3 regions of the Streptomyces sp. NPDC054872 genome follow, and region 1 is predicted to be linked to each of the others. Evidence: riboswitches for the same ligand, from Rfam matches in the RefSeq annotation. Region 1 holds a riboswitch; each other region holds the start of a gene.
What was found. Region 1 has a riboswitch for cobalamin ahead of metE (5-methyltetrahydropteroyltriglutamate--homocysteine S-methyltransferase). Riboswitches for the same ligand answer to the same signal wherever they lie in the genome.
Positions count from the first base shown of each region.

Region 2: it holds a riboswitch for cobalamin, as region 1 does, so the genes downstream of both, ACWGIH_RS06395 (ribonucleoside-diphosphate reductase subunit alpha) here and metE (5-methyltetrahydropteroyltriglutamate--homocysteine S-methyltransferase) in region 1, are expected to answer to the same signal.
Region 3: it holds a riboswitch for cobalamin, as region 1 does, so the genes downstream of both, ACWGIH_RS24660 (ABC transporter substrate-binding protein) here and metE (5-methyltetrahydropteroyltriglutamate--homocysteine S-methyltransferase) in region 1, are expected to answer to the same signal.

Region 1 is NZ_JBSGYY010000014.1:2,708-13,015, forward strand. Features, by position in the region: gene ACWGIH_RS18690 (DUF6895 family protein) at 1-142, shown strand, start outside; gene ACWGIH_RS18695 (DUF6895 family protein) at 139-1,062, shown strand; gene ACWGIH_RS18700 (serine hydrolase domain-containing protein) at 1,059-2,156, shown strand; gene ACWGIH_RS18705 (carbohydrate-binding protein) at 2,167-3,369, opposite strand; gene ACWGIH_RS18710 (MarR family winged helix-turn-helix transcriptional regulator) at 3,992-4,501, shown strand; gene metE (5-methyltetrahydropteroyltriglutamate--homocysteine S-methyltransferase) at 4,601-6,922, opposite strand; cobalamin riboswitch at 7,089-7,306, opposite strand; cobalamin riboswitch at 7,533-7,716, shown strand; gene ACWGIH_RS18720 (energy-coupling factor ABC transporter permease) at 7,747-8,490, shown strand; gene ACWGIH_RS18725 (energy-coupling factor ABC transporter substrate-binding protein) at 8,490-8,879, shown strand; gene cbiQ (cobalt ECF transporter T component CbiQ) at 8,886-9,635, shown strand; gene ACWGIH_RS18735 (energy-coupling factor ABC transporter ATP-binding protein) at 9,632-10,308, shown strand, end outside.
Region 2 is NZ_JBSGYY010000004.1:119,334-129,641, forward strand. Features, by position in the region: gene ACWGIH_RS06380 (bifunctional albaflavenone monooxygenase/terpene synthase) at 1-501, shown strand, start outside; gene ACWGIH_RS06385 (helix-turn-helix domain-containing protein) at 455-1,471, opposite strand; gene ACWGIH_RS06390 (ribonucleotide-diphosphate reductase subunit beta) at 1,714-2,736, opposite strand; gene ACWGIH_RS06395 (ribonucleoside-diphosphate reductase subunit alpha) at 2,736-5,138, opposite strand; cobalamin riboswitch at 5,276-5,399, opposite strand; gene ACWGIH_RS06400 (hypothetical protein) at 5,499-6,230, shown strand; gene mctP (monocarboxylate uptake permease MctP) at 6,308-7,957, opposite strand; gene ACWGIH_RS06410 (DUF3311 domain-containing protein) at 7,954-8,223, opposite strand; gene ACWGIH_RS06415 (YbdD/YjiX family protein) at 8,345-8,542, opposite strand; gene ACWGIH_RS06420 (carbon starvation CstA family protein) at 8,539-10,308, opposite strand, start outside.
Region 3 is NZ_JBSGYY010000021.1:4,486-14,793, reverse strand. Features, by position in the region: gene ACWGIH_RS24685 (alpha/beta hydrolase family protein) at 1-545, shown strand, start outside; gene ACWGIH_RS24680 (DUF2252 domain-containing protein) at 695-2,068, shown strand; gene ACWGIH_RS24675 (haloacid dehalogenase-like hydrolase) at 2,065-3,207, opposite strand; gene ACWGIH_RS24670 (helix-turn-helix domain-containing protein) at 3,403-4,269, shown strand; gene ACWGIH_RS24665 (VOC family protein) at 4,275-4,739, shown strand; cobalamin riboswitch at 4,747-4,932, shown strand; gene ACWGIH_RS24660 (ABC transporter substrate-binding protein) at 4,999-6,057, shown strand; gene ACWGIH_RS24655 (FecCD family ABC transporter permease) at 6,054-7,085, shown strand; gene ACWGIH_RS24650 (ABC transporter ATP-binding protein) at 7,082-7,864, shown strand; gene ACWGIH_RS24645 (hypothetical protein) at 7,882-9,207, opposite strand; gene ACWGIH_RS24640 (FAD-dependent oxidoreductase) at 9,312-10,308, opposite strand, start outside.

The DNA.
Region 1 (10,308 bases):
ACTGACCGCCGGAGCGCTGCACGAGGACAGCGACACCACCGCCGCGGCGACCGGGAGGGCACACGCACGCGCGCGGCCGGAACATCCGCGGCCCGCGCATCGGGAACAGGACGGACAGCGGGGACGAGGAGTGTCGAGATGACCAGCACCCGCCTCATGCACACCGTCGGCAGCCGCGCCCTGGAATGGCTGCACGCCCACCGCGACGGGTTTCGCCTGGAACCGGACGTCGACCCGGAAGTGGGCTTTCTGGAGCGCTTCAAACCGGTCGGCGAACTGGCCCTCATCTGCGCGGTGCTGTTCCGCGAAGGGGTCGCCGGATCCCGGCAGGCGCAGCTGGCGCGGCAACTGCTCGACCACGCCTGGCGCGACACCCTGGACGGCGGCCAGATGCTGGTGCGCGCCCAGCGCATCGAGCTGCTCTCGCCCATCCCCTTCGAGGTCTACCTCCCCTTCAAGGAGTTGGGCTACAGCCACCCCGCCTTCGAGCAGATGGTCCGGCACAACCAGAGCCTGGAGAGTTTCGCCGCCCACGAGATGTCACCCGTGCGCCGTCTCGGGCTTTCTGCGTTCCAACGCCGCGGCGGGCTCGAGCCCCGACCGCCGGAAGCCGAGGTCGTCGGCCGGACATGGCTGGGGCGCACCCCCGAACCCTGGACCGTGGAAGGGCACACGGCCTACGACATCACCCACACCGTCTTCCATCTCACCGACTGGGGCAAAAGCCCGGACAGCATCCCGCCCCCGATCGCCGACTACCTGAGCGCCTGGCTGCCCGCCTGGCTGGACGACTGGCTCGACCTGGAGCGCTGGGACCTGCTGGGCGAACTCCTCGTCGTCGACGCCTGCCTGCCCCGCCCCACCCTCGACGAGCGGGCCTGGGAGGGTTTCGCCGCCGCTCAGCAGCCCGACGGCGCCATGCCCGCCGTACGCACCATCCCGCAGGGCGAGCCCGAAGAACTCTTCGACCTCATCTACCACCCCACACTCGTCGCCGCCTTCGCCTCCGTCATGGCCACCTCCCGCGCCCTGACGCGACTCAGCCACTCCACACCCACATGACGCTCCCGCACACGCCCTGGCCGGGCGAGCCACGCGACGCCACCGAAGACTCGCCCCGCCGTCCCCCGGCGGAGGACCGCCCGGAGGGCGACGACGAGACGGTGCACCAACGGCTTGATGACGCCATCGCAGCGGTGCGGGCGCCCGACGTCGTCTTCGCGCTGTCCCGCGACGGTCGGCGCACGGTGCGCTGCGGGGGCACGGGGCCGCCGCCGTCCGTCCCGCGTGACCAGCTGCGGTACGAGATCGGGTCGGCCTCCAAGGCGTTCACCGCGCTGCTCCTGGCCCACCTGACACAATCCGGCGTCCTCTCCGCGGGCGAGCCGGCCCTCTCCCTCCTCGCCCCGGCACGACGTACCGGCGCGGACCCCGTCACCCTCGCCCACCTGATCACCCACACCTCCGGGCTGCCCGCCCTGCCCGCCGACTTCTACCCCCGGGCCCTGCCCACCTGGCGCACCAACCCCTACGCCGGGTTCCAGGACCGCCACGTGATCGACGCCTTCGTACGCCGCCGTCCACCCCGGCGGCCCGGATCCCGCTGGCACTACTCCAACTTCGGTGTCGCCGTGCTCGGTCACGCCTTGACCGCCGCCACCGCCACCCCCTGGGACGACTTGCTCACCGGGCAGGTGCTGCGCCCCTTGCGGCTGGACGGCACGGCCGTGCGCCCCGCAGGCCCGGACACCGACGCCACCGGCCACCGCAAGGACGGCACCACACCCACGCCCCCGCTGACCATCGGCGGCTTCAAGGCGGCAGGCGCGGTCCGTGCCACCCCGCACGACCTGCTGACCTTCCTCGAAGCCCACCTCGACCCGACGGGCAGCCCCCTGGCCGCGGCCCTGCGGGCGACAGCCCGCCCGGTCATCCGGCGCGGCTGGGGGCATCGCCACACGCACACCATCGGCTGGTTCCAGCACCCGGCCCAGCACGGCCCGCTCTACTTCCACTGCGGAGCCACCCTGGGGCAACAGGCCTTCCTGGGCTACCGGCCCGACACCGCGACAGCTCTGGCCGCCGTCTGCACCCGCCGTTACCACGCCCGCGAAACGTTCGTGGCAACGGCGTACGCACTGCTCGCACAGAGTTGAGACGCGTGGCTCAGACGCGCTGCCACAGGGCCGGCGTGCGGGCGGGCTGCCAGACTCCCTGCGCCTGATGCGCCTGCAGACACACATAGGTGATGCCGTTGTAGGTCACCCGTGTCCCGGTCTCGTAGACCCTGCCCGCGCCCCAACTGCCCGAGGCCTCCTGCGTACTGGGCTCGCGCTGGGCGGGGGCCGTCTTCAACGTGAGCCCGAACTCGTCGAGCAGCGGGTTCAACGGCTGATGGAAGGTGATCCCGCCGCTTTTGCAGTCACCGCTGCCCCCGGACGTCACTCCCTGGGCCTGGGTGCCGGAGATGTAGGAGCCGCCGGAGTCACCCGGTTCCGCACAGACCGTGGTGCGCGTGACCCCCTCGATGACGCCTTCCGCGTAGCTCACGCTGGTGCCGTGCTGCTCGATGGTCCCGCAGTGCCAGCCGGTGGTGGAACCCGACCGGCAGACCGCCGCGCCGACCAGGGCCTGCACCGACCCGGCGACCTGAACGTCCGTCTCCTTCTCGCCCTTCACCCGGGGCGTGGCGGTCCACTGGTCGTTGACGGCGACCCAGGACATGTCCTTGGCCGGAAAGACCGACGCCGCGAAGGCACCTTGGGCGACCTTGTTGAAGCCGGTGGTCTTGGCGCCCGCCTTGCCGCAGTGCCCGGCGCTGGCGAACCCCTGCTGGGCGCCCTTGGTCACCGAGAATCCCACCGAACAGCGGGCCTTCTCGTCGATGTAATACGCGTCGCCCCCGCGGACGTCGTGCAGCGCGCGCGGACGGTCGGCCGACACCTTGACGTCCAGGAGCCGCCGGTCGACCTGGGCGGCCGCGATCAGCTTGTCGGCGGCGGCGGTACTCGTCGCCTGGACCGTCGCCTTGTTGGCCCGCACGTCGACGTAGCGCACCGGCGTCTCCTGACCCCGTCCCGCCACGGCGGCGGCATTCAGCTTCTTCGTGAGCGCCTCAAGCTCGCCCAGACCATGCGTGACGACCTTGGCCTGCGCCCCCTCCGCCTTGATGGCGGTCACGTCCGCGGCATCGGTGGTCGCCACCACCAGGCGGGCGGAGGTCGCACCCTGCACCCAGGCGCCCGCGAAGTTCTTGCCCAGCGCGGTCTGCAGCCGACCGGCCCGGGTCCCCGCCTCCGCCTCGTTCACCAACCGCATGCGCGCCTGCGCACCCGACAACCCCAGATCACGCTGAAGCGCCTGCAGCATGGCCCCTGACGGCTTGTCGGCACCTGTCGTCTGCGCAGCCGACGGGAGCGCCGGCGCCGCTGAGGACTGCGGCGCAGGCACCGGCGGAGGCGGCGCGGGCGGCGCGACAGCCGCGGCCACCGGCAACCCCGTCAAGGCGAACGCGCCCAGCACACTCACCGCGAAGAAGGCGAGTCGGGCAGGACGGGCGGGACGGGCAGCTTGGCCGGGAGGGCCGGCGTGACGGTCAGCCATGAGTGATTCCTCATCCTCGGAAGATCCGGTTCGACGGGGTTGGAGGCGGAAAAACCTCGGAACCTAGGCCTTGCCGACACCGCCTCAGAAAATTCCCCCACGCCGCCGGTTCGGCACAACGGACCACACCAGCGACCCACCCGGCCCAACGCTCGGGGTCCACCGACACGGACACGAATGGGTGCAGCGGCGGGGTACGGCTCGACCGGGTGGCGACCCGGCCCGCTCAGACCCATGGCGTACGAGTCCCGTGCTGAAACCCTTTCACCAGGGGGCGAGAAGTGAGGGGTTGGCGGGCACAAGGGATACAGCGGAGCCGATGCCCGCCGAGTCCTCGGCCGACCACCGACGTCCGCCGACGAACCGCCGATCAGGGAGTGCGCCCCTCATGACCAGCCGGAAGCTCACCGCCGAGCCCGTGAAGAAGCGGTCACCCGTGGAGAAAGGACCCGGGGACGAAGGCACGCCCTGGATGCGGGGCCTGCACGCCGACGCGGGCTATCTGCTCTACCGCCTCGGCCTGCGCTCGGGTCAGCTCTTCAACGCGGCCCTCCAGAGATCCGGCCTGCGCCTGCGCCATTACGCACTGCTGCGCTACCTGGCCACGGTGGAGGGCGCGGTACAGCGCAAGCTGAGCCAGGAGCTGGGTTACGACCCCAGTGCGATCGTCGGCCTGGTCGACGACCTGGAACGCCTCCGCTTCGTCGAACGCCGTCCCGCCCCCGACGACCGACGCCGCCGCATCGTGGCCCTCGCCCCCGCGGGCCACGACTTCCTGCGGGAGTCCGCTGAGGTGGCGCGGGGGGTCACCGATGAGCTGCTGGCCCCGCTCGGTCCCAAGGAGCGGGAGAAGTTGCATGGGCTGTTGTCCCGGGTGGCTCATGCGGATGGGGGGTGAGGGGCCCAAGGGCGGGGTTCAGGGTGCGCAGGTGGCGCTCGATGAAGGAGCGGGGCGGCTATCGATTCGCACATGACCGCCCCCACTCACACTTCGCGGTCAGGAGCCCGAAGGCAGCTCCGCCCTCACCTCCCGTGCCGCCGCGACCAGGTTCTCCAGGGAGGCCTTGGTCTCGGGCCAGCCGCGGGTCTTGAGGCCGCAGTCCGGGTTCACCCACAGGCGATCCGCGGGGATGGCCTCAAGTCCCTTGCGCAGCAGGGCCGCTGCCTCCTCGGTGCTCGGGACACGGGGGGAGTGGATGTCGTAGACGCCGGGGCCCGCCTCGCGCGGGTAGCCGTGCTCGGCCAGTTCGCGTGCCACCTGCATGTGTGAGCGGGCCGCCTCCAGGCTGATGACGTCGGCGTCGAGGTCGTCGATGGCCTGGACGATGTCACCGAACTCGGCGTAGCACATGTGCGTGTGGATCTGGGTGTCCGGTCGCACGCCGCTGGTGGTGAGGCGGAAGGATTCCGTGGCCCACTCCAGGTACGCGGCATGCTCGGCGCCGCGCAGCGGCAGCGTCTCGCGCAGCGCGGGCTCGTCCACCTGGATGACCGAAGTCCCCGCGGCCTCCAGGTCGTTGACCTCGTCGCGCAGGGCCAGGGCGACCTGCCGCGCGGTGTCACCCAGCGGCTGGTCGTCGCGGACGAAGGACCAGGCGAGCATGGTGACGGGTCCGGTGAGCATGCCCTTCACGGGGCGGTCGGTGAGGGAGTTGGCGTACGACGTCCAGCGCACCGTCATCGGTTCGGGCCGTGAGATGTCGCCCGCCAGGACCGGCGGGCGTACGTAGCGGGTGCCGTACGACTGGACCCAGCCGTGTTGCGTGGCGAGATAGCCGGTGAGCTGTTCGGCGAAGTACTGCACCATGTCGTTGCGTTCGGGCTCGCCGTGCACCAGGACGTCGATGCCCGCCTTCTCCTGGAAGGCGAGGACCTCGCGGATCTCCGCGCGGATGCGTTCCTCGTAGCCGTCCGCGTCGATGCGGCCCGCGCGCAAGTCGGCGCGTGCGGTGCGCAGTTCGGTGGTCTGGGGGAACGAACCGATGGTGGTCGTGGGCAGTTGTGGCAGGTTCAGGCGGGCCCGCTGGGCCGCCGCACGCTCCGGATAGGCGTGGACGCGACGGGCATCGGCGTCCGTGATGGCGGCGACACGGGAGCGTACCGCCGGGTCGTGGGTGAGGGCCGAACCCGAGCGGGACGCCAGGTCGGCGCGGTTGGCGGCCAGTTCGGCCGTGATGGTGTCCGTTCCCTGGGCCAGGGCACGCGCCAGCGTGGCGATCTCGGTGGCCTTCTGGTGGGCGAAGGCCAGCCAGCGGGCCACCTGCGGGTCGATGTCCCGTTCGGCGGTGGCGTCCAGCGGGACGTGCAGCAGGGAGCAGGACGCGGAGACGTCGACCCGGTCGGCGAGGCCCAGGAGCGTGGCCAGGGTGGAGAGGGACTTCTCCAGGTCGTTGATCCAGATGTTGCGCCCGTTGACGACACCCGCGACGAGGCGCTTGCCGGGCAGTCCGCCGACGGCGGCGAGATCCTGCAACTGGCCGGCGGCGGCCTCCGTGAAGTCCAGGGCGAGTCCCTCGACCGGTGACTTGGCCAGCACGGGCAGGGCCTCGCCGAGCCTGCCGAAGTAGGAGGCGACGAGGAGTCGAGGCCGATCCGTGAGCGCTCCGAGGTCGCGGTAGGCGCGGGCGGCGGCGTTGAGCTCCGCCGGGGTGCGGTCCTGGACCAGGGCGGGCTCGTCGAGCTGCACCCATTCGGCGCCCGCCGCGCGCAGGTCGGCGAGGACTTCCGCGTACACGGGAAGGAGCCGGTCGAGGAGCGTGAGCGGCTCGAAGTCGGCGGCCACGCCGGGCGCGGGCTTGGCGAGCAGCAGATAGGTCACCGGGCCGACGAGGACCGGGCGTGCGGCGAGGCCGAGCGCGACGGCCTCCTTGAGCTCGGCCACCTGCTGGGCGGAGTCGGCGGCGAAGACGGTGTCGGGGCCCAGCTCCGGCACGAGGTAGTGGTAGTTGGTGTCGAACCACTTGGTCATCTCCAGCGGCGCCACGTCCTGCGTGCCGCGGGCCATCGCGAAGTAGCCGTCGAGGGGGTCGGTGGCGACGGCCTCGCGGTGCCGGTGCGGGATGGCGCCGACCATGACGCTGGTGTCCAGGACATGGTCGTAGTACGAGAAGTCGCCGGTCGGCACTTCGTGAATGCCGGCGTCGGCCAGGTGCCGCCAGGTGGACCGGCGCAGCCGCGCCGCGGTCTCCCGCAGGGCGTCGGCGCTGACACGGCCCTTCCAATAGCCCTCGACGGCCTTCTTCAGTTCCCGGTCGGGGCCCTGGCGGGGGTAGCCGTACACGGTGGCCCGTGCTGCCGCGGCCGCGGACTTCGCTGTCACGGAAATCTCCTTCGCGAGATGACTCCTGAGCATCCCGGGGACGGGACACGGACGCGAAGGGATGACGGACCGGGCGGACGGACACGCGCCAACCGCGCGGTGCTTGCTCCACCTGATCTGTACGCCGACCCGCCCACGAGGTCACCGGGATGTCCGCACATGAGGGATCACATGCGGGCAACGGGCAGGTCTTCGGACTCGCGGGCACATCTGCCGAGGCAGACCCCTACTGGCCGTCGCTTCCCGGGTCCATGCTCGGATCCAGTGCGTATGACGGCGGTCGTTCCCACTCACCGCTGCGGGGCAGTCCCGGATTCCCACCGGGTTCCCTCTTACGACACCTCTGCCTGGCGGACAGGGCGAACCAGCTGCACGGATCAGGCTAAAGGGTGGTCGCGCTCCTGGGGCGGTACTGATCACATTCCGGACCGTGAGGTGAGACACGGAGGGGAAGGGGCCCGACGGGCGGGGACATGCGCGAAGGGGCGTACGACGGGCGCGCACAGGCTGGTGCACATGGGCTGACCAGGGGCGTACGCCCTGGTCATGTGCGCTCGCGCGTGCCACAGGTGAGGCGGTCCCGCAAGTTGTCAGGCCACTCGATTCCGCACTAGGGTCACCACGCCTTGGTGCTCGGGAAATCGGTGTGATGCCGGTGCGGCCCTCGCCACTGTGATCGGGAAGTCCGGCTCCAGCCCTCGCGGCAGCCACTGGGCGCAACACGCGCCCGGGAAGGCGGAGTCCGGTCGGTACGACCCGTCAGCCAGGAGACCGGCCAAGGCGCGTTGTCCATCCACGAGGTGCTGGAGAGGGTCTGCTTAGCCATGCACATAGCCGAGGGTTTCCTCCCGCCGGCGCACGCGATCGCCTGGGGCGTAGCGTCCGCGCCGTTCGTCGTCCACGGAGTCCGCTCCCTCACCCGTGAGGTCAAGGAACACCCGGAGAGCACACTGCTCCTGGGTGCGTCCGGAGCGTTCACCTTCGTCCTCTCCGCGCTGAAGATCCCCTCCGTCACGGGCAGTTGCTCGCACCCGACGGGGACCGGGCTCGGCGCGATCCTGTTCCGGCCGCCGATCATGGCGGTGCTCGGCACCATCACGCTGCTGTTCCAGGCGCTGCTGCTCGCCCACGGCGGGCTCACCACGCTGGGCGCCAACGTGTTCTCCATGGCGATCGTCGGTCCATGGGCCGGATACGCCGTCTACCGGCTCCTGAAGCGGTACGACGTGCCGCTCATGGTGGCCGTGTTCTTCGGCGCGTTCGTCGCCGACCTGTCCACGTACTGCGTCACCAGCGTCCAGCTCGCCCTGGCGTTCCCGGACCCCAGCAGCGGATTCATCGGCGCCCTGGGCAAGTTCGGCGGCATCTTCGCCGTCACGCAGATCCCCCTCGCGGTCAGCGAGGGACTGCTCACCGTCGTGGTGATGCGGCTGCTCGTGCAGTCGAGCAAGGGCGAGCTCACGCGGCTCGGCGTGCTGCTCCAGGGCAAGAAGCCGTCCGCGAAGGCGGCCACCGACAGTAAGACCACCGACAGCAAGACCGAGACGGAGACGGGGGCCAGCGCCTGATGAGCCGGAACACGAAGATCAACGCTCTGCTCCTCCTCATCGTCGCCGCGCTGGCGGTGCTGCCGCTCGCGCTGGGTCTCGGCGACGACGAGAAGGAGCCGTTCGCCGGGTCCGACGCCCAGGCCGAGACCGCGATCACCGAGATCGAGCCGGATTACGAGCCCTGGTTCTCGCCGCTGTACGAACCCCCCTCCGGGGAGATCGAGTCGGCGCTCTTCGCGCTGCAGGCGGCGCTCGGCGCGGGCGTCCTCGCCTACTACTTCGGTCTGCGCAGGGGACGCCGCCAGGGTGCCGAGGCGGCGCGGACCGAGGCGGCCGCGGAGGAGGGGGCCGCGGAGGAGCGGACCGCCGACGGGGAGAGCTCCCGGGCCGGGACCGGGCAGGTCTGACCCGGCGTGCTGCCCATCGACGCGGCGGCGCACAGCAGTCGCTGGCGCCGCCGCCACCCCGTGGACAAAGCCGTGCTCGGGCTCGGCCTCACCGTCCTCGCCGTCTCCCTGCCGCCCTGGCCGGGTGCTGCCCTGGTCCTCGTCGCCGCGCTCACCGTGCTGCTCGGACCCGCCGGTGTGCCGCCGCGCAAACTGTGGCGCGCCTACCGCGTGCCCCTGGGTTTCTGCGTCACCGGCGCCCTGACCCTGATCGTCCAACTGGGCGCGCCCGAAGGGTTCGTCACGCTCGCGGACGGCGGACCCGAGCGGGCGGGCGGACTGCTCCTGCGCACGTCGGCGGCCTCGCTCGGCGTCCTGCTGTTCGCCTTCACCACCCCCATGTCGGACCTGCTGCCCCGCCTGGTGAAGGCGGGCGTACCGGCGCCGGTCGTGGACGTGGCCCTGGTCATGTACCGGATGAGCTTCCTGCTCCTGGACTCCATGAGCCGGATCCGGCAGGCGCAGGCCGCGCGGCTCGGCCACACCACCCGGGCCGCCACCTGGCGCTCCCTCGGCGGTCTCGGCGCCACCGCGTTCGTACGGGCCTTCGACCGGGCGAGCCGGCTGCAGGCCGGGCTGGCCGGACGCGGATACGACGGGACCCTGCGGGTGCTGGTGCCCGACGCCAGGATCTCGCGGCCCTTCGTGGTTGCGAGCGCGGCCCTCCTCGGGGGCCTCACGGTCCTCACTCTCGTACTGGAAAGGGTTCTCCCATGAGCGAGCCGAGCGGGTCCTTGGTCGCCCTGCGCGCCGCTTCCTACGCGTACGAGGACGGGCCCACCGTCCTCAGCGGCCTGGACTTCGACGTCACCGAGGGGCGCGCCCTCGCGCTGCTCGGACGCAACGGCAGCGGCAAGACCACCCTCATGCGGCTCCTGAGCGGCGGACTCCGCCCGGACCAGGGCGGATTGACGCTCGGGGGCACCCCCGTGACGTACGACCGCAAGGGGCTCACCCGGCTGCGCACCACCGTTCAGCTGGTGGTCCAGGACCCGGACGACCAGCTCTTCGCCGCTTCCGTCGAACAGGACGTGTCCTTCGGGCCGCTGAACCTGGGGCTGCCGGACACCGAGGTGCGCGGCAGAGTCGCCGAGGCGCTCGCCGCGCTCGACATCAGCGCGCTGGCGGACCGCCCCACCCATCTGCTCTCCTACGGCCAGCGCAAGCGCACGGCCATCGCGGGCGCCGTGGCGATGCGACCCCGCGTCCTGATCCTCGACGAGCCGACCGCGGGACTCGACCCCGACGGCCAGGAACGCCTCCTGACCACTCTGCAAGGCCTGCGGGACGCGGGAACGACCGTGGTGATGGCCACCCATGACGTGGACCTGGCCCTCCGCTGGGCCGACGACGCGGCCCTGCTCACCCCCTCGGGAGTACGCACCGGGCC
Region 2 (10,308 bases), on a different contig from region 1:
CAGGAAAGGCGATTGGTTGAAGAGGTAAATTCCGTCGCGCCGGACCGGGAGATCACATTCGCCGACCTCGGGGACCTTCCGCACACCCGGAATGTCGTCACGGAGGCCATGCGTATACAACCGGCGGCCTGGATATTCACCCGCCGGTCGGTGGGAGAAACCACCCTGGGTGGCTACCGCATTCCGGCCGGTGCCGACATCGTCTACAGCGTGTACGCGATGCAGCGCGATCCGCGTTCCTTCGAGCAACATCTCCGGTTCGACCCGGACCGCTGGAATCCGGAACGAGCGCAAGACGTACCGGAGTTCGCGATGATGCCGTTCGGCACCGGCAACCGCAAGTGCCCGGGCGACCATTTCAGTCTGGCCGAACTCGCCATCATCCTGGCGACGGTGGCCCCGAAGTGGCACCTGGCGCCGGTCGACGAGACCGACGCCGACACGAAGATCGGCATCACGCTACAGCCGAAGCGTCTGGTCCTGCGGGCCGAGCGACGCTGACGGCGGGGCCGCGGAAGGTGCGGCGGTAGGCGTTCGGCGTGGTCCCGAGCGCCCGCAGGAACTGGTGGCGCATCGCCGCCGCGTTGCCGAAACCGGCACGCCCGGCGATGGCGTCCACCGTCTCGTCCGAGCCTTCGAGCAACTCCTGCGCCAGGAGCACGCGTTGGCGCAGGAGCCAGCGGTAGGGCGTGGTGCCGGTCTCCTGCTGGAAGCGCCGCGCGAAGGTGCGCGGCGACATGTGCGCGCGCTCGGCGAGCCGCTCGACGGTGATGTCCGTGTCCAGATGGCGCTCCATCCAGGCGAGCACCCCGCCCACGGTGTCGCACGCCGTGCGCGGCAGCGGCCGCTCCACGAACTGGGCCTGTCCGCCGTCGCGATGGGGCGGCACGACCATGCGCCGGGCCATGGCGTTGGCGACCTCGGTGCCGTGTGCCTGACGCACGATGTGCAGGCAGGCGTCGATCCCGGCGGCGGTCCCGGCCGAGGTGATGACCGGCCCCTCGTCCACGTACAGGACATCGGGCTCGACCCGGGCGAGCGGATACCGCACCGCGAGTTCCGTGGCGTGCCGCCAGTGCACGGCGCAGCGGCGGCCGTCCAGGAGTCCCGCGGCGCCGAGCACGAAGACGCCGGAGCAGACGGACAGGACGCGGGCCCCGCGGTCCACCGCCCGGCGCAGGGCGTCGAGCAGGTCCTCGGGGTACTCGCGGTCCACGAACGCCTGGCCTGCGGGAACGGTGATGAGGTCGGCCTCTTCGAGCCGGTCGAGGCCGTACGGAGTGGTGATCGTGAACCCGGCGTGATTGCTCAGCGGCCCGCTCTCCGCGGCGACCACCGCGAAGTCGTACGCGGGAAGGCCCGCGTCACTCCGGTCGAGCCCGAACACCTCGCAGACGACACCGAGTTCGAAGGGATTGACGCCGTCGAGCAGCACGGCTGCCACGTTCTTCAGGGTCCCGGCCTTCAGCATGTCGCCAGTGTGCCGCAGGAGTGGCAGTAAGTCGATGGTGTGTGGCAGTCCTGCCACTGACGCGCGGGCCCGGCGCGCAGGACAGTGAGGACATGAACACATTCCTCGGATACGTGACCGTCCTGGCCGTCCTCCTCCTGCTGGCCGCGCCCTCGCTCGTCGGGTACGTCCACGACCGCCGGATCGACCGCGAACTGCGTGAGGCCCCCCGCGCCCCACGCAGCTCGCGGCAGTCTGAGGCCCTAGAACTCGTCGTCGAAGGAGACCGAACCCTCGACCGCGACCTGGTAGGCCGAAGGGCGCCGCTCGAAGAAGTTGGTCAGCTCCTGGACTCCCTGGAGTTCCATGAACGAGAACGGGTTTGAGGAGCCGTAGACGGGAGCGAAGCCCAGCCGCTGGAGCCGCTGGTCGGCGACGCACTGCAGGTACTCGCGCATGGAGTCGGTGTTCATGCCGGGCAGGCCCTCACCGCACAGGTCGCGCGCGAACTGCAGCTCGGCCTCGACGGCCTCCTTGAGCATGTCCGTGACCTGCGTCTGCAGCGCGTCGTCGAAGAGCTCCGGCTCCTCCTTGCGGACGGTGTCGACGACGTCGAAGGCGAAGCTCATGTGCATCGTCTCGTCGCGGAACACCCAGTTGGTGCCGGTGGCCAGGCCGTGCAGCAGACCGCGCGAGCGGAACCAGTAGACGTAGGCGAAGGCGCCGTAGAAGAAGAGCCCCTCGATGCACGCGGCGAAGCAGATCAGGTTCAGCAGGAAGCGACGCCGGTCCGCCTTGGTCTCCAGGCGGTCCATCTTCTCGACGGAGTCCATCCACCGGAAGCAGAACTCGGCCTTCTCGCGGATGGAGGGGATCTCCTCGACCGCGTCGAAGGCCGCGGCGCGGTCCTCCGGGTCGGGCAGATAGGTGTCGAGCAGCGTCAGATAGAACTGGACGTGCACGGCCTCCTCGAAGAGCTGACGGCTCAAGTAGAGCCGGGCCTCGGGGGAGTTGATGTGCTTGTAGAGCGTGAGCACGAGGTTGTTGGAGACGATCGAGTCGCCGGTGGCGAAGAACGCGACCAGGCGGCCGATCATGTGCTGCTCGCCGGGCGAGAGCTTGGCGAGGTCGGCGACGTCCGAGTGGAGGTCGACCTCCTCGACGGTCCAGGTGTTCTTGATCGCGTCGCGGTAGCGCTCGTAGAAGTCCGGGTAGCGCATCGGGCGCAGGGTCAGCTCGAAGCCCGGGTCGAGGAGGTTCTTCTCGGCGTTCGTGGTGGAGCTCATTACTGGCAGGCCTCGCAGGACTCGGGGTTTTCCAGGGAGCAGGCGACGGCTTCTTCGGCCGAGACCTGTGCGGGAACGGGGGCGGGAGCGGACTCGGCGCTCTTGCCGGCCGCCGCGCGGGCGATGCGGGTCGCCGGGCGCGAACGCAGGTAGTACGTGGTCTTCAGACCCTGCTGCCAGGCGTATGCGTACATCGAGGAGAGCTTGCCGATGGTCGGCGTCTCCAGGAACAGGTTCAGGGACTGCGCCTGGTCCAGGAACGGCGTGCGCGCGGCGGCCATGTCGATCAGGCCGCGCTGCGGGATCTCCCACGCGGTGCGGTACAGCTCGCGCACCTCGGCGGGAATCCAGCTGAAGCCCTGTACGGAGCCGCTGGATTCGCGCAGCGCCTCGCGGGTCTGGGCGTCCCAGACGCCGAGCCGTTTCAGCTCCTCCACCAGGTAGGCGTTGACCTGGAGGAACTCGCCGCTCAGCGTCTCGCGCTTGAACAGGTTGGAGACCTGCGGCTCGATGCACTCGTACACGCCCGCGATGGACGCGATCGTGGCGGTCGGCGCGATGGCGAGAAGCAGCGAGTTGCGCATACCGGTCGCGGCGATACGTTCCCGCAGCGCCGCCCAGCGCTCCGGCCAGGTCAGCTCGACGCCGTAGTGGTCGGGGTGCAGGACGCCGCGCGCTGTGCGGGTCTTCTCCCAGGCGGGCAGGGGGCCATTGCGCTCGGCGAGGTCGGCGGACGCCTCGTACGCGGCGAGCATGATGCGCTCGGCGATACGCGTCGAGAGGGCACGCGCGGCGGGGGAGTCGAAGGGCAGCTTCAGCTGGAAGAAGACGTCCTGCAGACCCATGGCGCCCAGGCCCACCGGGCGCCAGCGGGCGTTCGACTTCCCGGCCTGCTCGGTCGGATAGAAGTTGATGTCGACCACGCGGTCGAGGAAGGTGACGGCGGTACGGACGGTCTCGTCGAGCCGCTGCCAGTCGATGTCACCGGCGGCCGTGTCCACGAACGCGCCGAGGTTCACCGAGCCCAGGTTGCAGACTGCCGTCTCGCCGTCGTCCGTGACCTCCAGGATCTCCGTGCAGAGGTTGGAGGAGTGGACGGTGTGGCCGGGCTCCGCCGTCTGGTTGGCGGTGCGGTTGGCGGCGTCCTTGAAGGTCATCCAGCCGTTGCCGGTCTGCGCCAGGGTGCGCATCATGCGGCCGTACAGCTCGCGGGCCGGGATGGTCTTGCGGGCCAGCCCGGCGGCCTCGGCCTTGCGGTAGGCCGCGTCGAACGCGTCGCCCCACAGGTCCACGAACTCGGGCACGTCGGCCGGGGAGAACAGCGACCAGTCCTGGTCGGCGGCGACCCGGCGCATGAACTCGTCCGGGATCCAGTGCGCCAGGTTGAGGTTGTGCGTGCGGCGCGCGTCCTCACCCGTGTTGTCGCGCAGCTCCAGGAACTCCTCGATGTCGGAGTGCCACGTCTCCAGGTAGACAGCGGCGGCACCCTTGCGACGGCCGCCCTGGTTCACGGCGGCGACGGAGGCGTCCAGGGTCTTCAGGAACGGAACGATGCCGTTGGAGTGCCCGTTCGTGCCGCGGATCAGCGAACCGCGGGCGCGGACGCGGGAGTACGAGAGGCCGATGCCGCCCGCGTGCTTGGAGAGGCGCGCGACCTGGTGGTAGCGGTCGTAGATGGAGTCCAGCTCGTCCAGCGGGGAGTCGAGGAGGTAGCAGGAGGACATCTGCGGGTGCCGGGTGCCGGAGTTGAAGAGCGTCGGCGAGGACGGCAGGTAGTCCAGGCGGCTCATCAGGCGGTACAGCGCGGCGACTTCGTCCACCGAGCGCGTGGAGCCGTCCTCGGCCAGACCGCTCGCCACGCGCAGCATGAAGTGCTGCGGGGTCTCGATGACGTGCCGGGTGATCGGGTGGCGCAGGAGATAGCGGCTGTGCAGGGTGCGCAGGCCGAAGTAGCCGAAACGGAAGTCGGCGCCGTCCTCGAGGGCGGCCTCCACGAGACCGTCGAGGCGCTCCGCGTGATCGGTGACGAACGCGGCCGTACGGTCCGCGATCAGACCCTCGCGGTGCCCCACGGCGACCGAGTCGGAGAAGGACCGCACGCCCTGCGACGCGGCCTCGTCCCGGATGCTGAGGCTGAGGAGCCTGGCCGCGAGCTGCGAGTACGTCGGGTCCTCGGAGATGAGGCCGGCCGCGGCCTCGGTCGCAAGCTCCCGCAGCTCCGCCACATCAGCCTTGGCCGAGCGGCCCCGCAGCGCGGCGGCGGCGACCCGGCCGGGGTCGGCGTCGGGGAGGTCGGCGGTGAGGTCGGTCAGGGTACGCAGCAGCGCGGTTCCTGGGCCGTCGGCGGTCTGCTGACCGCCGGTGTTCTGCGCTGACGCAGGTTCGGCTGGCGCGATGGTCACGTGGAGCACTCCCTCGCTCGGCTCAGGGCCTTGGGGAGGGGTGAGTGACACACGGGGGCCCGCCCTGGGCAGGGCTGCGCTCCGCGTCCACCAGCCCATTCCACGAGGCCCGGACGTCGTCGGCACCCGGACCGGTCGGAACGGATGCGCTGTCGACAGGTCTTCGGACTAGAGAGCACGACAAATGCGCACTCATACACCGTTGCGGGACAGTTCCGGACTTGCACCGGATTCCCCTGCGGCGACAGCGAGCACGAGCATACATCTTGTGCTGGCTCTGGGAGTCAGCCCCACATCTTGTGTCGGCGCGCGTATCCCCTAGGGTGGCGCCGAACTGATGGGCGACCAGGGGGAGACGGCGTGCGAGGGCGGGGCGCGGGCTGTGCGGCGGTGGTGCTGATGCTGCTCACCGGGTGCGGGGAGGGCGGCGAGAAGGCGGAGACGAAGCCCGCGCGCCCCCCGGCCACGGCGGCCGGAGTCGACGGAGACGTGGACCCCGGCAAGGTCTTCACGGACGCCGAGCTGAAGGCGGCGCTGCTGCCGGCGAAGGCCGTCGGCGCGCGGGCCAAGGTGGTCAACGGCACCACGGGCGGCTTCAACCAGCACTACGGGGGCGGCGACTGGGGCGGGTGCGAGGCCGGCCGCGGGGCGAGCGCGGAGCTGTCCGGCATGCGGGGAACCAGCGCCGGCCACATGATCCTTCCCTTCCCCGGCGCGATCGCCGACGAGGGGGACCCCGTCCTCTCCCAGACCTTGGTCTCGATGCCGGACGCGCGGGCCGAGCGCCACGTCGAACTGCGCCGACAACTCCACAAGGTGTGCCCCAGCGTCACCGTGGACACCGAGGCGGCCCCGGTGGTGGAGCATCACGTGGCCGAGGACCTGCCGGGCATCGGCGACGAGGCGATCCTGGAGAGCACGCGGTACGAGGGCGGCGACGACTACGACGAGGAGACCCGGTACTACAAGGCCGAGGTGCGGGTCGGCGGCGTGCTCGTCCTGGTGGACGCGGGCCCGCACAAGGACCTGGTGATCTCCTCCGCGGCCAAGGCGGCGGGGCGGGTCAGGACCGGGCTCTACAAGGCCTCGTAAGACCTCCTGATCCGCACACGACAGCGGGCCGCCGGAGTCGGATCCGGCGGCCCGCGTCACGTACGTACGGAGAGGACTCAGTGCCCGCCCGGCGCTCCCACCGTGGCCGGCGGCAGCTCCTCCACGACGCCGGGGTCGCCCGCGTCCGCCGTGTAGTCGCCGGGAGACGTCTCGTCGATGCCGTCAGGGGCCTTCATGGCGCGCAGGACGAAGGTCATGACCACGGTGACCACCACGTTCAGGACGAACGCCGTGAGGCCGATGTAGCCGATCTCGCCGATGCCCGGGATCTCGTCGGACGAGCCGCCGAAGTGCTTCTGGGTGGGCGAGGCGACGCCGTACGCGGCGGCCGTGCCGTAGACCATGCCGACCGCCCAGCCCGCGAGCAGCGCCCAGCGGTGGAACCACCGCGTGAACAGGCCGCCGACGAGCGCGGGCATGGTCTGCAGGATCCAGATGCCGCCCAGGAGCTGGAAGTTGATCGCGACCGTCTTGTCCATGGTGAGGACGAAGGCGAGCGCGCCGACCTTCACCAGGAGCGAGACCAGCTTGGAGACCTTGGTCTCCTGCGCGGGTGTCGCGTCCGGCTTGAGGAAGTCCTTGTAGATGTTCCTGGTGAAGAGGTTCGCGGCGGCGATGGACATGATGGCGGCCGGCACGAGCGCGCCGATGCCGATCGCCGCGAACGCGACGCCGGTGAACCAGTCGGGGAACATGTTCTCGAACAGCTGCGGGATCGCCAGCTGGCCGTTCTCGACCTTCACCCCGGCCGCGATCGCCATGAAGCCGAGCAGCGCGAGCAGACCCAGCATCAGCGAGTACAGCGGCAGGATCGTGGTGTTGCGGCGGATCACGTCGCGGCTCTTGGAGGAGAGCGTCGCCGTGATCGAGTGCGGGTACATGAACAGCGCGAGCGCGGAGCCGAGCGCGAGCGTGGCGTAGGTCCACTGCCCGGCCTCACCCGGCGCGAGACCCGCGACGGGCTTGCCCGCCGCGTCGTTCGCCGCCGAGAACTTGTCGTTCGCGGCCTGGAAGATCTCGTCGAAGCCGCCGAGCTTGATCGGGATGTAGATGATCGCCACGGCGATGACCAGGTAGATCAGACCGTCCTTGACGAACGCGATCAGCGCGGGCGCGCGCAGGCCCGACGAGTACGTGTACGCGGCGAGCACCGCGAACGCGATCAGGAGCGGCAGGTCCTTGATGAACCAGTTCGTGTCCGGGCCGCCGCCGACGCCCATGACGTCGAGCACGGCCTGGATGCCGACCAGTTGGAGCGCGATGTACGGCATCGTGGCGAGGATGCCGGTGACCGCGACGGCCAGCGAGAGCCCCTTGGAACCGAAGCGTCCGCGCACGAAGTCGGAGGTGGTCACGTATCCGTGCTTGTGCGAGACGGACCACAGGCGCGGCAGGAAGGTGAAGATCAGCGGGTAGACGAGGATCGTGTACGGCACCGCGAAGAAGCCGGCCGCGCCCGCCGCGTAGATCGCCGCCGGGACGGCCACGAAGGTGTACGCCGTGTAGAGGTCGCCGCCGAGCAGGAACCACGTGACCCAGGTGCCGAACGACCGGCCGCCCAGGCCCCATTCGTCCAGGCTCTCGGTCTCGGCCTTGCGCCAGCGCGCGGCCAGGAAGCCCATCGCCGTGACGGCGGCGAAGAAGAAGATGAAGACGGCGAGGGCGATGCCGTTGACGCCGCCCGTGTCCGCTGCGAGCTCGTTCATCGGGTCGCACCCCCCTGGGCCTGCTCGGCCTTGCGGGCGCGCTGGTCACGCTGCCACAGCTTGTAGGCGATCATGGTGAGAGCGGTCGAGATGACCACCCACAGCATCTGGTACCAGTAGAAGAACGGGATGCCTATGAAGGTCGGTTCGACCTTCGCGTAGGAGCTCACCCAGAGCATCGCCACGAACGGCGCGACGAGACAGAGGGCAACGACCACCCGGACCGGCGTGATCACCGGTCTGCTCACTTCAGGCGCATCTGACACTTCGCGGCTCCGCTCCCTCGCTTATCCCACCTTTAACGTGCGGGAAATCTAAGCGAGAGGATTGATCTATGGAACCCCCGTCCGGATACCGGACGCGTCGATGTGCCTGGTCGGCGCGGGCTCAGCAGCAGCGGAACCCTTGCCTCGGGTCGGACTCCTGGCGGTCCGTCCGCATTCGCTCGAACTCCCGCCGGGAGGGGACGGATGCCCCGGGATGGGTCCTCCGCGTGTGCTCCACATAACGGTCGTACGCGGACTCATCGGTCAACTCCCGGGCGTACCACCGCACCCAGCGCAGGCCGCGCAGCACCCACGTCATGACGGGACCTGCGCGTCGTCGGACGACCTTGCCTTCGCCGCCGCCAGTTCGGCCTTCTCCTCCGGTGTCGCGATGAGCCCGGCGGGCGCGGTCAGCTTCGACTCCACGTACTCGGCCTCGCTCAGCTTCGACGACTGCGGGTTGCGGACGTGCTTCACGCAGATCCGTGCCGCGTCCGCGATCACGACGATGATGAGCAGGGCGAGAGCGGCCGAAAGGACGCCGTCCACGGTGGAGTTGGTGACGACGGTGTGCATGTCGTCCATGTTCTTGGCCGGTGGCAGGACCTTGCCCGCGTCGATGGCGTCCTGGTAGTTCGAGCGCTGCTGGAAGAAGCCCACACGCGGGTCGCTGGAGAACACCTTCTGCCAGCTCGCGGTGAGCGTCACCGTGGCGTCCCAGGCGAGCGGAATGCCCGTGATCCAGGCCCACTTGAGGCGCCCGGACTTCACCAGGAGCGTCGTGCAGACGGCGAGCGCGACCGCGGCGAGGAGCTGGTTGGAGATGCCGAAGATCGGGAAGAGCTGGTTGATCCCGCCGAGCGGCTCGTGCACGCCCACCCACAGGAAGTAGCCCCACAGGCCGGTGACGGCCGCGCTCGTGATGATGAGACCGGGCTTCCAGCTGACGTTCTTGAAGGGCTTGTAGACGTTCCCGAGCATGTCCTGCAGCATGAACCGGCCCACGCGCGTGCCCGCGTCGAGCGCGGTCAGGATGAACAGCGCCTCAAACATGATCGCGAAGTGGTACCAGAACGCCTTCATGGAGCCGCCGGTGACCTTCGAGAAGATCTCGGAGACACCGACCGCGAGCGTGGGTGCACCACCGGTGCGCGAGAGCAGCGAGGACTCCTCGACGTTCTTGGCCGCCTGCGCGAGTTCCTCGGGGGAGATGGAGTACCCGAAGTTCGCGACCGCCTGGCTGGCTGCCTGGACGTTGTCCCCGATGACGCCGGCGGGCGCGTTCATCGCGAAGTACAGCCCGGGGTCGATGATGCTGGCCGCGACGAGCGCCATGACCGCGACCGACGACTCCATCAGCATGGAGCCGTAGCCGATCATCCGGATCTGCGTCTCCTTCTGGACCATCTTCGGTGTGGTGCCCGAGGAGATCAGCGCGTGGAAGCCGGACAGGGCCCCGCAGGCGATGGTGATGAAGACGAACGGGAAGAGCGACCCGGCGAAGACGGGCCCGTCGCCGCGTGAGGCGAAGTCGGTCACCGGGTCCATCTTCATCGTCGGCAGCGTGATGACGACGCCGAGCGCGAGCAGCAGGATCGTGCCGATCTTCATGAACGTGGAGAGGTAGTCGCGCGGCGCGAGCAGCATCCACACCGGCAGGATCGAGGCGATGAATCCGTACGCCACCAGCCAGATGACCAGCGTCGAGGGCGCCAGCGTGAACGTGTCCGCGAGGGACGACTCGGCGACCCAGCGCCCGGCGACGAGCGCGAGGAGCAGCAGGGTGATCCCGATGAGGGAGACCTCGCTGACCCGGCCGGGGCGCAGGATCCGCAGGTAGAAGCCCATGAAGAGCGCGATCGGAATGGTCATCGCGATGGAGAAGGTGCCCCACGGTGAGTCCGCGAGCGCGTTGACGACGACGAGCGCGAGCACTCCGAGCAGGACGATCATGATGGCGAACGCGGCGAGCAGCGCGGCGGCCCCGCCGAAGGGCCCGATCTCCTCGCGCGCCATCTGACCGAGCGACTTGCCGTCGCGCCGGGTGGAGAAGAAGAGGACGACCATGTCCTGCACGGCGCCCGC
Region 3 (10,308 bases), on a different contig from region 1:
TCTACCTCCTCGGCCACAGCCTGGGCGGACAACTCGGCCTGGTGCACGCGGCATTGGGCGTCGGGCCCGGCGTCGACGGAGTCGCCCTCGTCGCCTCGGGCTCCGTCTGGTTCCGGGCGTACGGTCCGCTGCGCGGGCCCCTGCTGCTCATCGGCGAGCTGTTCGCCGCGGCCACGTCGACGCTGCTCGGCCGGTGGCCGGGGGCCCGGCTCGGCTTCGGCGGCAACCAGCCCAAGGGCGTCATGCGCGACTGGGCACGTCAGGGGCGTACCGGCCGCTACTCGTCCCCAGGCTCCCCGCACGACTACGAGGCGGCCCTGCGCACCCTCACGCTGCCCGTCCTCGCGGTCTCCGTCGAGGGCGACACCTGGGCCCCCGTGGCCGCCCTGGACCACCTCGTCGGCAAGGTGCCCGCGGCCCGCGTCACCCGCCTGCGGTACTCCGTGCGGGAGGCGGGCGCCCGCCTCGACCACTTCGTGTGGACGCGGGCCGGAGAAGCGCTGGCCAAGAGGGTGGCGGCATGGGCGGTGGCTGGCGGAAGCTGAGGTCCCGACACAACCGGCACATCACCGGCACACCGCCGGTCAGGTCACCCGTTCGGCGTACTCGGCATGCGTACGCGCCGGAGGCGGCATTGGCTGCTCCTGAGGGGAGGCTGTTGCCGGGTGCCGCCGACGGAGAGGGGCGAGGGGCGATGACCACTCCGCAAGAGCGTGCCCGCCAGGGCAAAGCCGCCCGCAAGCGTGCCTCCCGCTCCTCGCACGGGGTGTGGATACCCTCCGCCGACCGCGCCGACCCGCTGGCCGTCCTCGATCGGCAGGGCGCGGACCGCGTCCAGGAGCTGCTGCCCATCCGGTACGCCCGCATGGCGGCCTCCCCGTTCTCCTTCCTGCGGGGCGCCGCAGCCGTCATGGCGGGGGACCTCGCCGCCCAGTGGGACACCGGTCTGACGGTCCAGCTCTGCGGCGACGCGCACCTCTTGAACTTCGGCCTGTTCGCCTCACCGGAGCGGGCCCTGCTCTTCGACCTGAACGACTTCGACGAGACCTGGCCCGGCCCCTTCGAGTGGGACGTCAAACGCCTGGCCGCGAGCGTCGCCGTGGCATCCCGCGACAACGGCCACCCGCGGGGTGCGGCACGCGCGGCCTGCCTCGCCGCGGTGGCGGCGTACCGCACCTCCATGAGGCGTCTTGCCGGACTCGGGGAACTGGCCGTCTGGTACGAACGGACCGACACACGCGACCTGTTGCCGCTCATCGGCTCCGCGGGCCACCGCAAGCGCGCGGCGAGCGCCATGGACCGCGCCCGCCGCCGCACGAGTCTTCAGGCGCTCGGCAAGCTGACCGAGAAGGTCGACGGAGCTCCCGGCGTCCGCCGCATCATCCACGACCCACCACTCATCGAACCCGTGAGCGCCCCGGACCTCGCCGCGCTCCGCAAGATCTTCGGCGACTACCGCTCCACGCTCTCCGAGGAGCGCCGACTCCTCCTGGACCGCTACCACTTCGTGGACGCCGCGCGGAAAGTCGTCGGCGTGGGCAGCGTCGGCACCCGCTGCTATCTCGTGCTCCTCGCCGGGCGCGACGTCGGGGACCCGCTCTTCCTCCAGATCAAGGAGGCGGTCCGCTCGGTCGTCGAGGAACACCTCCCGGCGGGCCCGTACGTCCACCCCGGCCACCGGGTGGTCGCGGGCCAGCGGCTCCTCCAGGCGGCCGGCGACATCTTCCTCGGCTGGATGACGGGACCCCGTGGCCGTGCCTTCTACTGGCGCCAACTGCGCGACATGAAGGGCTCCGCCGACGTCGAGTCGATGTCCCCCGCGGAACTGCGCGCCTACGCCGGTCTCTGCGGCACGGCCCTGGCCCGCGCCCACGCCCGCTCCGGCGACCGGATAGCCATCGCCGCCTACTTGGGCGGCGGCGACACCTTCGACCGGGCGATGGCGGACTTCGCGCTGCTGTACAGCGCGCAGAACGCCCGGGACCACGCGGCGCTGACCGAGGCGATCTCCTCGGGCCTGATCGACGCCGCGGGGCGGGAGGGCGGGGACGGAGCCGCGAACGCCTAGCGGATCTCGTCCGGGACCACCGTCAGCCACCGCTTGTCCGCGGTGACCTTCTGGCCGAGCTCCCGCTGCCGGTCGGCGTTCTCGCGCTTCATCCCGTCCAGCTCCTTCATGTACGAGTCCTTGCGGTTGACCCAGACCCGTGCTCCGCCGTGCTCCACGTCCGCCGAGTGGAACAGCATCGGCCCGTCGCTCTTGGGGGTGTCGCCCGCCACCAGGACGGGCTTCTTCCACTCGTCGATGTACGTGTTGATGGCCGCGGGCTTGCCCTGGAACCAGGTCATGGGCGCCCACAGGTGCGGCGTCAGCTCATGCCCCGCGAGCTTCTTCTGGTCGAAGCGGCCTTCCGCGATCTCCTTGCGGGAGCTGGTGACCTCGCCGGTCTTGCGGTTCTTGAGCTGCAGGCCGACACCGATGACGTTCTCGGGCTTCACGTCGTAGCCGTACTTGGGGTCGGAGAGGACCATGCGCACCAGATCCTCGCTGGCCGCGCTGACGACGTAGACCTCGATGCCGTGCTCGCGCAGCGTCTTGTGGAGTTCCTGCATGCCGGTGAAGAACTCGGGCGGCTTCACCTCGGTCTTCGTCAGCTTCCCGTCCGCGTAGTACTCGGCGGGGATCGGCTTGTCGTGGGCCAGGAGTTCGTCGACGTACCCCTTGAGCTCCTTCAGCGTGAAGCCGGAGAAGATCTGCGCGACCCACGGATAGCAGACCTGGTCGTCGACCTCGCAGAGCCGGTTGTAGTAGCTGTAGAGGCTCTCCTTGTGCTTCGCCGTGTCCTTGAAGGGGATGATCTTCAGCGACGGGTCCATCGACTTGCGGGTCAGCACCCCCTTCATCTCCAGGAAGGGCAGGAGGGACTCCTCCAGGTCGTTGCGGTACGTCGTGTTGTCCGCGTCGAAGACGGCGTACGCGCCCTTGTCCTCGTTCTTCGCGATGACCTTGCCCAGCTTCTTCGCGACGGGCTTCGGCCAGTGCTTCAGCTCGGACGTCGCGGCCTTCGCCGTCCTCGCCGTCTTCGCGGAGGCGTCCGCGGCCGTCGCGTCCTTGCTCGGCCAGAGCGCCGTCCCCGCCAGAACGGCCGCGGTGAGCGCGCCCGCCGTGCCGATGACGGCCAGCTTGCCCTTTGCCTTTGATGCCATGGTTCCGTGCCCCCTGAGAGCGGTCTGCGCCCCGTCCGGAGCGGCGGGTCATCGTATGAGGTCACGCCAGGGATTCCCATGATCGACATCACCGGACGGAACGGGCATGGGACCTGCGCGCGCGGGTAGGGGAGATGGACGCACGCCCTGATTCCGGGCCTGCTCCGGAGCGCCGTCCGTCGCATACTGGAAGGCATGGAGACCGTCTCCCGGGAGTTCGTGCGGGCCGCCCCGCGGCTCGACGGCATGGTGGTGTCCGCCGTCGGCTACCGCACGCTCGGCGAGCGGCCGGGCCTGCACCGCGGCCTGCCGTCCCCGTACCTGACGCTGATCTTCTCCCTCGACGGCCCCGTCGTCACCGGCCGCACCCCCGAGCAGGCGGGCGGCCGCGACGCCGACCGCACGGACATCGTCCTCGGCGGCCTGCACCAGTCCCCGGCGTACGTCGTACGGCCCGAGCACGAGGCGGGCATCCAGCTCGCCGTGCACCCGCTGGCCGCCCGCGCCCTGTTCGGCGTACCGGCGGCGGAACTCGCCGGTGAGCTGGTGACACCCGGCGCGGAGGTGATGGGGCGCCGCGCCGCCGAACTGCGGGAGCTGCTGTGCGAGCAGGGCGGCTGGGAAGAGCGGTTTGCCTCCCTGTCCGCCTACTTGAGGCAGCGCGCGGCCGCCGACACCTCCGCCGGCTCCGTGCGCCCCGAGGTCGGCGAGGCCTGGGCCTGGCTGGCCCGGCACCGCGGGGTGGGCACCTTGCGCGGACTCTCCCGGCACGTCGCGCTCAGCGAACGCCGCCTCACCACCCTCTTCCGCGCCGAGACGGGCCTGAGCCCCAAGCAGGCGGGACGCCTGATGCGCTTCCAGCGCGCACGGAACGCCGTCGTACGCCCCGTCGCGGCGGGCGCGACCCCTGACCTGGCCCGCGTCGCCGCCGACTGCGGCTACTACGACCACTCCCACCTGGTGCGGGACTTCCGGCAGTACACCGGTGCGAGCCCCAGCGCCTGGCTGGCCGAAGAGTGCCGGAATATCCAAGCCGGGAGCTATGGCGGGGGCGAAGAGTAGGACTCATGAACACGACCGAGAAGCAGAACCAGCAGCCCCTGCCCGCCTCCACTCCCGCCTCCGAGGAGCGCGCCCCCGCGGTCTGGCCGACCCTCCAGGCGCACGACGCCCCCGCGCTGATCGACTTCCTGGTCGGCACCGTCGGCTTCCTGCGCACCGCCGTCTACGAGGACGGCGACCGCGTGGCGCACGCCGAGCTCGACTGGCCCGAGGGCGGTGCGATCATGCTCGGCTCGTACGACGAGAAGTCCCAGGACTGGTGCCTGAAGCCCGGCACCTTCGGCGCGTACGTCGTCACCGACCGCGTGGACGACCTCTACCAGCGGCTCAGCACCGCGGGCGTCGAGATCATCCGCGAGATCGAGGACCAGCCGTACGGCAGCCGGGAGTTCGCGATCGCCGACCCCGAGGGCAACAAGTGGTCCTTCGGCACCTACCGCGGCGCACCGAGGCCCCAGCAGCCGTCCTGACCTCGCGTGATAGCTTGCGCACGCCAGTCAACCCACACCAGGGCCAGGGAATCCGGTGCGAATCCGGAACTGACGCGCAGCGGTGAGGGGGAACGGGCGGGGCCACGGCCACTGGGCGTCCACGGACGCCTGGGAAGGCGCCCCGCCCGGCCGATCCCCGAGTCCGAAGACCTGCTGGCACCTTCGTCCGCACACCGGGCGGCGGAGGTGACGAAGCAGGCCAGGCTCCGCGTATGAGCCGTGAGACTCAAGGGATCTCGTGTCCTCCACCACCCGTCGTGCACGTACGGCTGCTCTTCTCGCCACGGCCTTGGCCGTCACCCTGACCTCCTGCGGCGGCTCATCGGGGACCCCCGGCACGTCCACCGCGGACGACAGGGCCGCCGGCTACCCGCTGACCCTCACCTCCTGCGGCGAGAAGGCGGAGATCAAGGCGCCGCCGCGGCGAGCGGTCTCCCTCGACCAGGGCTCCACGGAGATCCTGCTCTCCCTCGGTCTCGCGGACCGCATGGCCGGCACCGGCACATGGACGGACCCGGTGCTGAAGGGCCTGGAGAAGGACAACGCCAAGGTCGACCGGCTCGCCGACCGCTACCCCTCCTTCGAGAAGGTCCTCGCCCAGGAACCGGACTTCGTCACCGCCTCCTTCGTGGCGACGGTCAGCAAGGGCGGCGTCGCCGACCGCGCCAAGTTCACCGAACTCGGCGTACCCGCCTACGTCTCGCCCTCCGACTGCGCGGGCAAGGACAACAGCGGCGACGGCGACGGCAAGCGGGTCAAGACGCTGACCATGGACACGGTCTACGGCGAAGTGCGGGGCCTGGCCAAGGCGTTCGGGGTCGACAAGCGCGGCGAACGGCTGATCGCCGACCTCAAGGGCCGGGTGGCGAAGGCCACGAAGACCATCGAGGACGGCAAGGCGGCCGACACGTCGCTCCTCTACTGGTTCGCCAACTCCGACGCGCCCTACATCGCCGGCTGCTGCGGCGCCCCGGGCATCATCACCCGCGAACTCGGCGTGCGGAACGTCTTCGACGACACCCGCGACGAGTGGCCCCAGATCAACTGGGAGACGGTGGCCGACCGCGACCCGGACGTCCTGGTCATCGGCGACCTCACCCGAAAGTCGCAGACGGCCGAGAGCGCGAAGAAGAAGATCGAGTTCCTGGAGTCCAACCCGGTCACCAAGAACCTGACCGCCGTGAAGAAGAAGCGGTACGTGCTGCTGAGCGGCCAGGCCATGAACCCGACGATCCGCACGGTGGACGGCATCGAACAAGTCGCCGCCGCACTGCTCGACTTCGGCCTCGCCAAGTGAGGACGGCCGCCCCGGGCGGCATACGTTCCGCCCTGCTCCGGACGGCCGGCCTCGCCGCCCTCGCCCTCTCCGTGGCGGTGGCCGTCACCATCGGCCCCGCGGACATCTCCGTACCCGACGTGTGGTCGGCGGTCGCGGCGCACCTCGGCTGGGGAGAGGCGAAGCTGACGCCCATCCGGGACGGCATCGTCTGGAACCTGCGCATGCCGCGCACGCTCCTCGCGGCGGTCTGCGGCGCGGGCCTCGCGGTCTGCGGAGCCGTCCTCCAGTCCCTCCTGCGCAACCCGCTCGCCGACCCCTTCGTGCTCGGCGTCTCCTCGGGGGCGTCCACGGGCGCGGTCGCGATCGTCGTCCTGGGGGTCGGCGGGGGAGTGGTGTCGGTCTCGGCGGGCGCCTTCGCCGGGGCCCTCGTCTCGTTCGCGCTCGTGCTGCTGCTCAGCCACACCCTGGGCGGGAGCACCGACCGGGTGGTGCTCTCCGGGGTGGCGGCGATGCAGCTCTTCTCCTCGCTCACCTCGTTCGTGATCCTGACGTCGGGCGACGCGGAGACGACGCGGAGTGTCCTGTTCTGGCTGCTCGGCTCGCTGAGCGGGGTGGGCTGGACGGACGTCGCACTGTGCGCGGCGGTGCTCTTCGTGGCCCTCGCCGTCTGCCTGACGCAGGCCCGCACCCTGGACGCGTTCGCGTTCGGCCAGGACGCGGCGGCGACGCTGGGCGTCCACGTGACCCGTATCCGGCTGCTCCTCCTCACCACCACGGCCCTGCTCACGGCGGCACTGGTCAGCAGCGCGGGCGCCATCGGTTTCGTGGGCCTGGTCCTGCCGCACGCCGCCCGTGCCCTGGTCGGCTCCGGGCACGCACGTCTGCTCCCGGTGACGGCGCTCGCGGGCGCGGTGTTCCTTGTGTGGGTGGACACGCTGGCCCGCACGGTCCTCGACCCCCAGGAGGTCCCCGTGGGGGTGGTGACATCGCTGATCGGCGTCCCGGCGTTCGTCCTGGTCCTCTACCGCACGAGGAAGACCACATGACCCCGCACACCGACTCGGGCCTACGGGCGGACCGCGTGACCAGGACAGCCGCGGGCCACCTCATCATCGACGGAGTGACCCTGGCGCCGCCCCCCGGCGCCACGGTCGGACTCCTCGGCCCGAACGGCTCGGGCAAGTCCACCCTCCTGCGCATCCTGGCGGGCGTGCTGGCCCCGACGTCAGGGGTGGTCACGCTGGACGGCGATCCGTTGCGGGACGTGGGCCGCCGCACGGTGGCGCGCAGGGTGGCGGTGGTGGACCAGGACGCCACCACGCAGGTCGAGCTGTCCGTGGAGGAGGTCGTACGACTGGGCCGCATCCCGCACCGCAGGGCGTGGTCGCTGCCGACCCCCGAGGACGAGGACGCGGTACGGGAGGCGCTGACCCGCACGGGCCTGTCCGACCGTGCGGCCCAGTCCTGGCACACGCTCTCCGGCGGCGAACGCCAACGGGTCCAGATAGCGAGGGCGTTGGCGCAGACACCCCGGGAACTCCTCCTGGACGAACCCACGAACCACCTGGACATCCACCACCAACTCGACCTCCTGGCCCTGGTCGCGGACCTCCCCCTGACCAGTGTGATCGCCCTCCACGACCTCAACCTGGCGGCCATGTTCTGCGACCACGTCCTGGTCCTGCGCGAGGGAGCGGCACACGCGTCGGGCACACCGTCCGAAGTGATCACGGAGGAATTGATCGCGAAGGTGTACGGGGTACGGGCGGAAGTCACGCGACACCCGGCGGAGACCTACCCGTCGATCCGCTTCCTGCGCGCCTGAACCCCGCGCCGCCCGTGTCAGCGGCCCCGGACGATCTGCTCGGCCCGGAACCTGAGCTTGGCGTCGGCGTCCTCCAACAGGGCGGTGGCGGCGCCCAGTTGGACAGCACCGCCCTGCGCGCAGAGCAGTCGGAAGGCGGCGACACGGGTGGGCCGGGGCAGCTCGGGCCCGATACGCGCCGTCAACCACTCGGTGGGCAGCTGCCGCGCGCAGGGCAGCAGCGCCGCGCAGGCCTCGCGGGCGACGGCGGGCGCGGGGTCGTCCAGGAGCGGCCGCAGCCGCTCGGTGGCCGCGACGTCGAGCACCCGCAGCCCGGCCACGGCACGCGCCCGCACCGCGGCCACCGGATGCCCGAGCAGCGGCAGCAGCAACGCGGCGTCCGCACGCGCACCGCACTCGCCGAGACCGACGGCCGCGCCGGGCGGCAGAGCCGGGTCGTCGGGCTCGGCGCACCACTCCCGGTAGAGCGGCAACGGATCGGAGCCCGCCTGCTTCAGCACGTAACGGGCACAGGCCCGCACGAGCGCCGAACGATCGACGAGATACGACCGCGCCTCCTCCGCCCGCCCGACGCGCCGCAGAGCGGTGACCCCGGCGGACCGGACACGGGGGCTGCGCGCCGCGAGCAACGGCAGGACGACGTCGCCGTACGCACGCTCATCAGGCCGCTCGTCCAGGCGCTCACCCATGCTCACGCCCGCGAGTGCGGCGTCGGCGCAGAGGTTCTGCACGACGACATCGCTGTCGAGGGCGGCGGTACGGGCCAGCTCGGCGACCGGCAGGACGTGCTCGTCGACGGCGATGCGATGGGCGAAGCGGCGTACTCCGGTATCCCCGTGTCCGAGCAACGACAAGAGCCGTGCGCGGCCCGCCGCCCCACTGACGACCTCTCGCATCAACCCGACACCGAAGACCCCGCGATCCCGGCGCCCCACCCGCAGCAACACGGGCGCGAGCGCGGCCAGCTCCGCGGTGCCGAGCCCGGGCAGCGCCTCACGCACCAGGCCGCGCGCCTTCTCCCGTACGGGCGCGGCCCAGTCGGCACAGCGGATGACGACCAGCGGCAGAAGCACCGGATACGCCGCGGCCCGCCGCAACGCGGCCTCGCGCACCCGGCCGTCGCCGGCGCACAGATCGAGGGCGGTCCGACTCTCACCGGGCTCCAACGCGTCCCACCGCGCATACATGTCGCGCACGTCGGCATCGAACGCGATCCAGGCGGAAGGCTCCGAGACATCGAGCACCTCCCGCAAGGGAGCCCCGCGGACAACCCGCAGCAGCTCGGCCTCCCTACCCCCGTCGAACCAACTCATCCCCACCGCGCCCCCGTTCATCGCCCCCATGAGAGGGCGATCGTAGGCTGCGCCCCCGCCCCGGGTCGCCCGAAATACCGTCGCCCCTTCAGCCGCGGCCGGCGACCCACCCACCGGTGACGCAGGCGTCAACCTCAGCGGCGCAGGCGGTGGGCGGCGGCCAGAACGCGCGTGACCACCGGGGTGGCGGCCGCACCGAGCGGGGTGTCCGTCGCGCGGATCCAGCCGACCGTCCGCATGGCCAGGGTCAGGACCTCGCTGCCGCGCCGGCGCATCCCCGCCTCGTACCGGCTGACGGCGACGGTGAGTTCGGTCGTGCCATCGGTGACGTCGCACAGCTGGTCGACCAGGGCGGCGGCGTCGCGGATGGCCGCGCCGGCTCCCATGCCGGCGGTCGGCGGTGTCGCGTGAACGGCGTCGCCGAGCGCGGTGATCCGGCCCGCGGGCCAGGGGGCGAGATCCCTGGCCCGGGTCGAAGCGGCGTGGAAGCGGTACGCGGCCACGGTGTGCGGGACGGCGGCGGTGATGACGTCGAGGGTGCGCCTGGACCAGCCGCGTTCACGGAAGCAGGCCAGGAGAGCGGACTGCAGGTCTTCGGCGCGCAGCTCGCGCAGGGCATCGGTCGCCGCGGATTCGGGGAGCATGGCGCCCCAGATGTAGGTGGGGCCACTCGTGACGGCCGCCCGCAGCTCGGGGGCGTCGAGGACGGCGTTGCCCACCGGGTCGAGGAAGCCGACGTACAGAGCCGCGCCCCGGGGCCCGCACGCGAGGCTGGAGCGCGGCCCCAGGCGCTCTTGCTCGCTCGGGCTCAGGTCCTCGCGGCGTGTCCGGCCGGAGAAGCCGACGATGCCTGCCCGGCTGCTGGTCGGACCGCCGGCCAAGTACCGGGCGACCAAGGAGTGCGCGCCGTCCGCGCCCACCACCAGATCGGCCGGCACGGGATCGGTGTCGTCGAAGTACACCTCGGGGGTGCCGTCGGCGCCCCGCCCGACGCCGGTGACCTTGCGCCCCAACCGGAGGTCGTCGCCGACCGCCTCGGCGAGGAGCGTGCGCAGGGTGACGCGGTCGATGTCCACTCCGGACTCGTCGCTGAGATCCGGGCCGCGCCCGATCATCCGGCCGTGCCGGTCC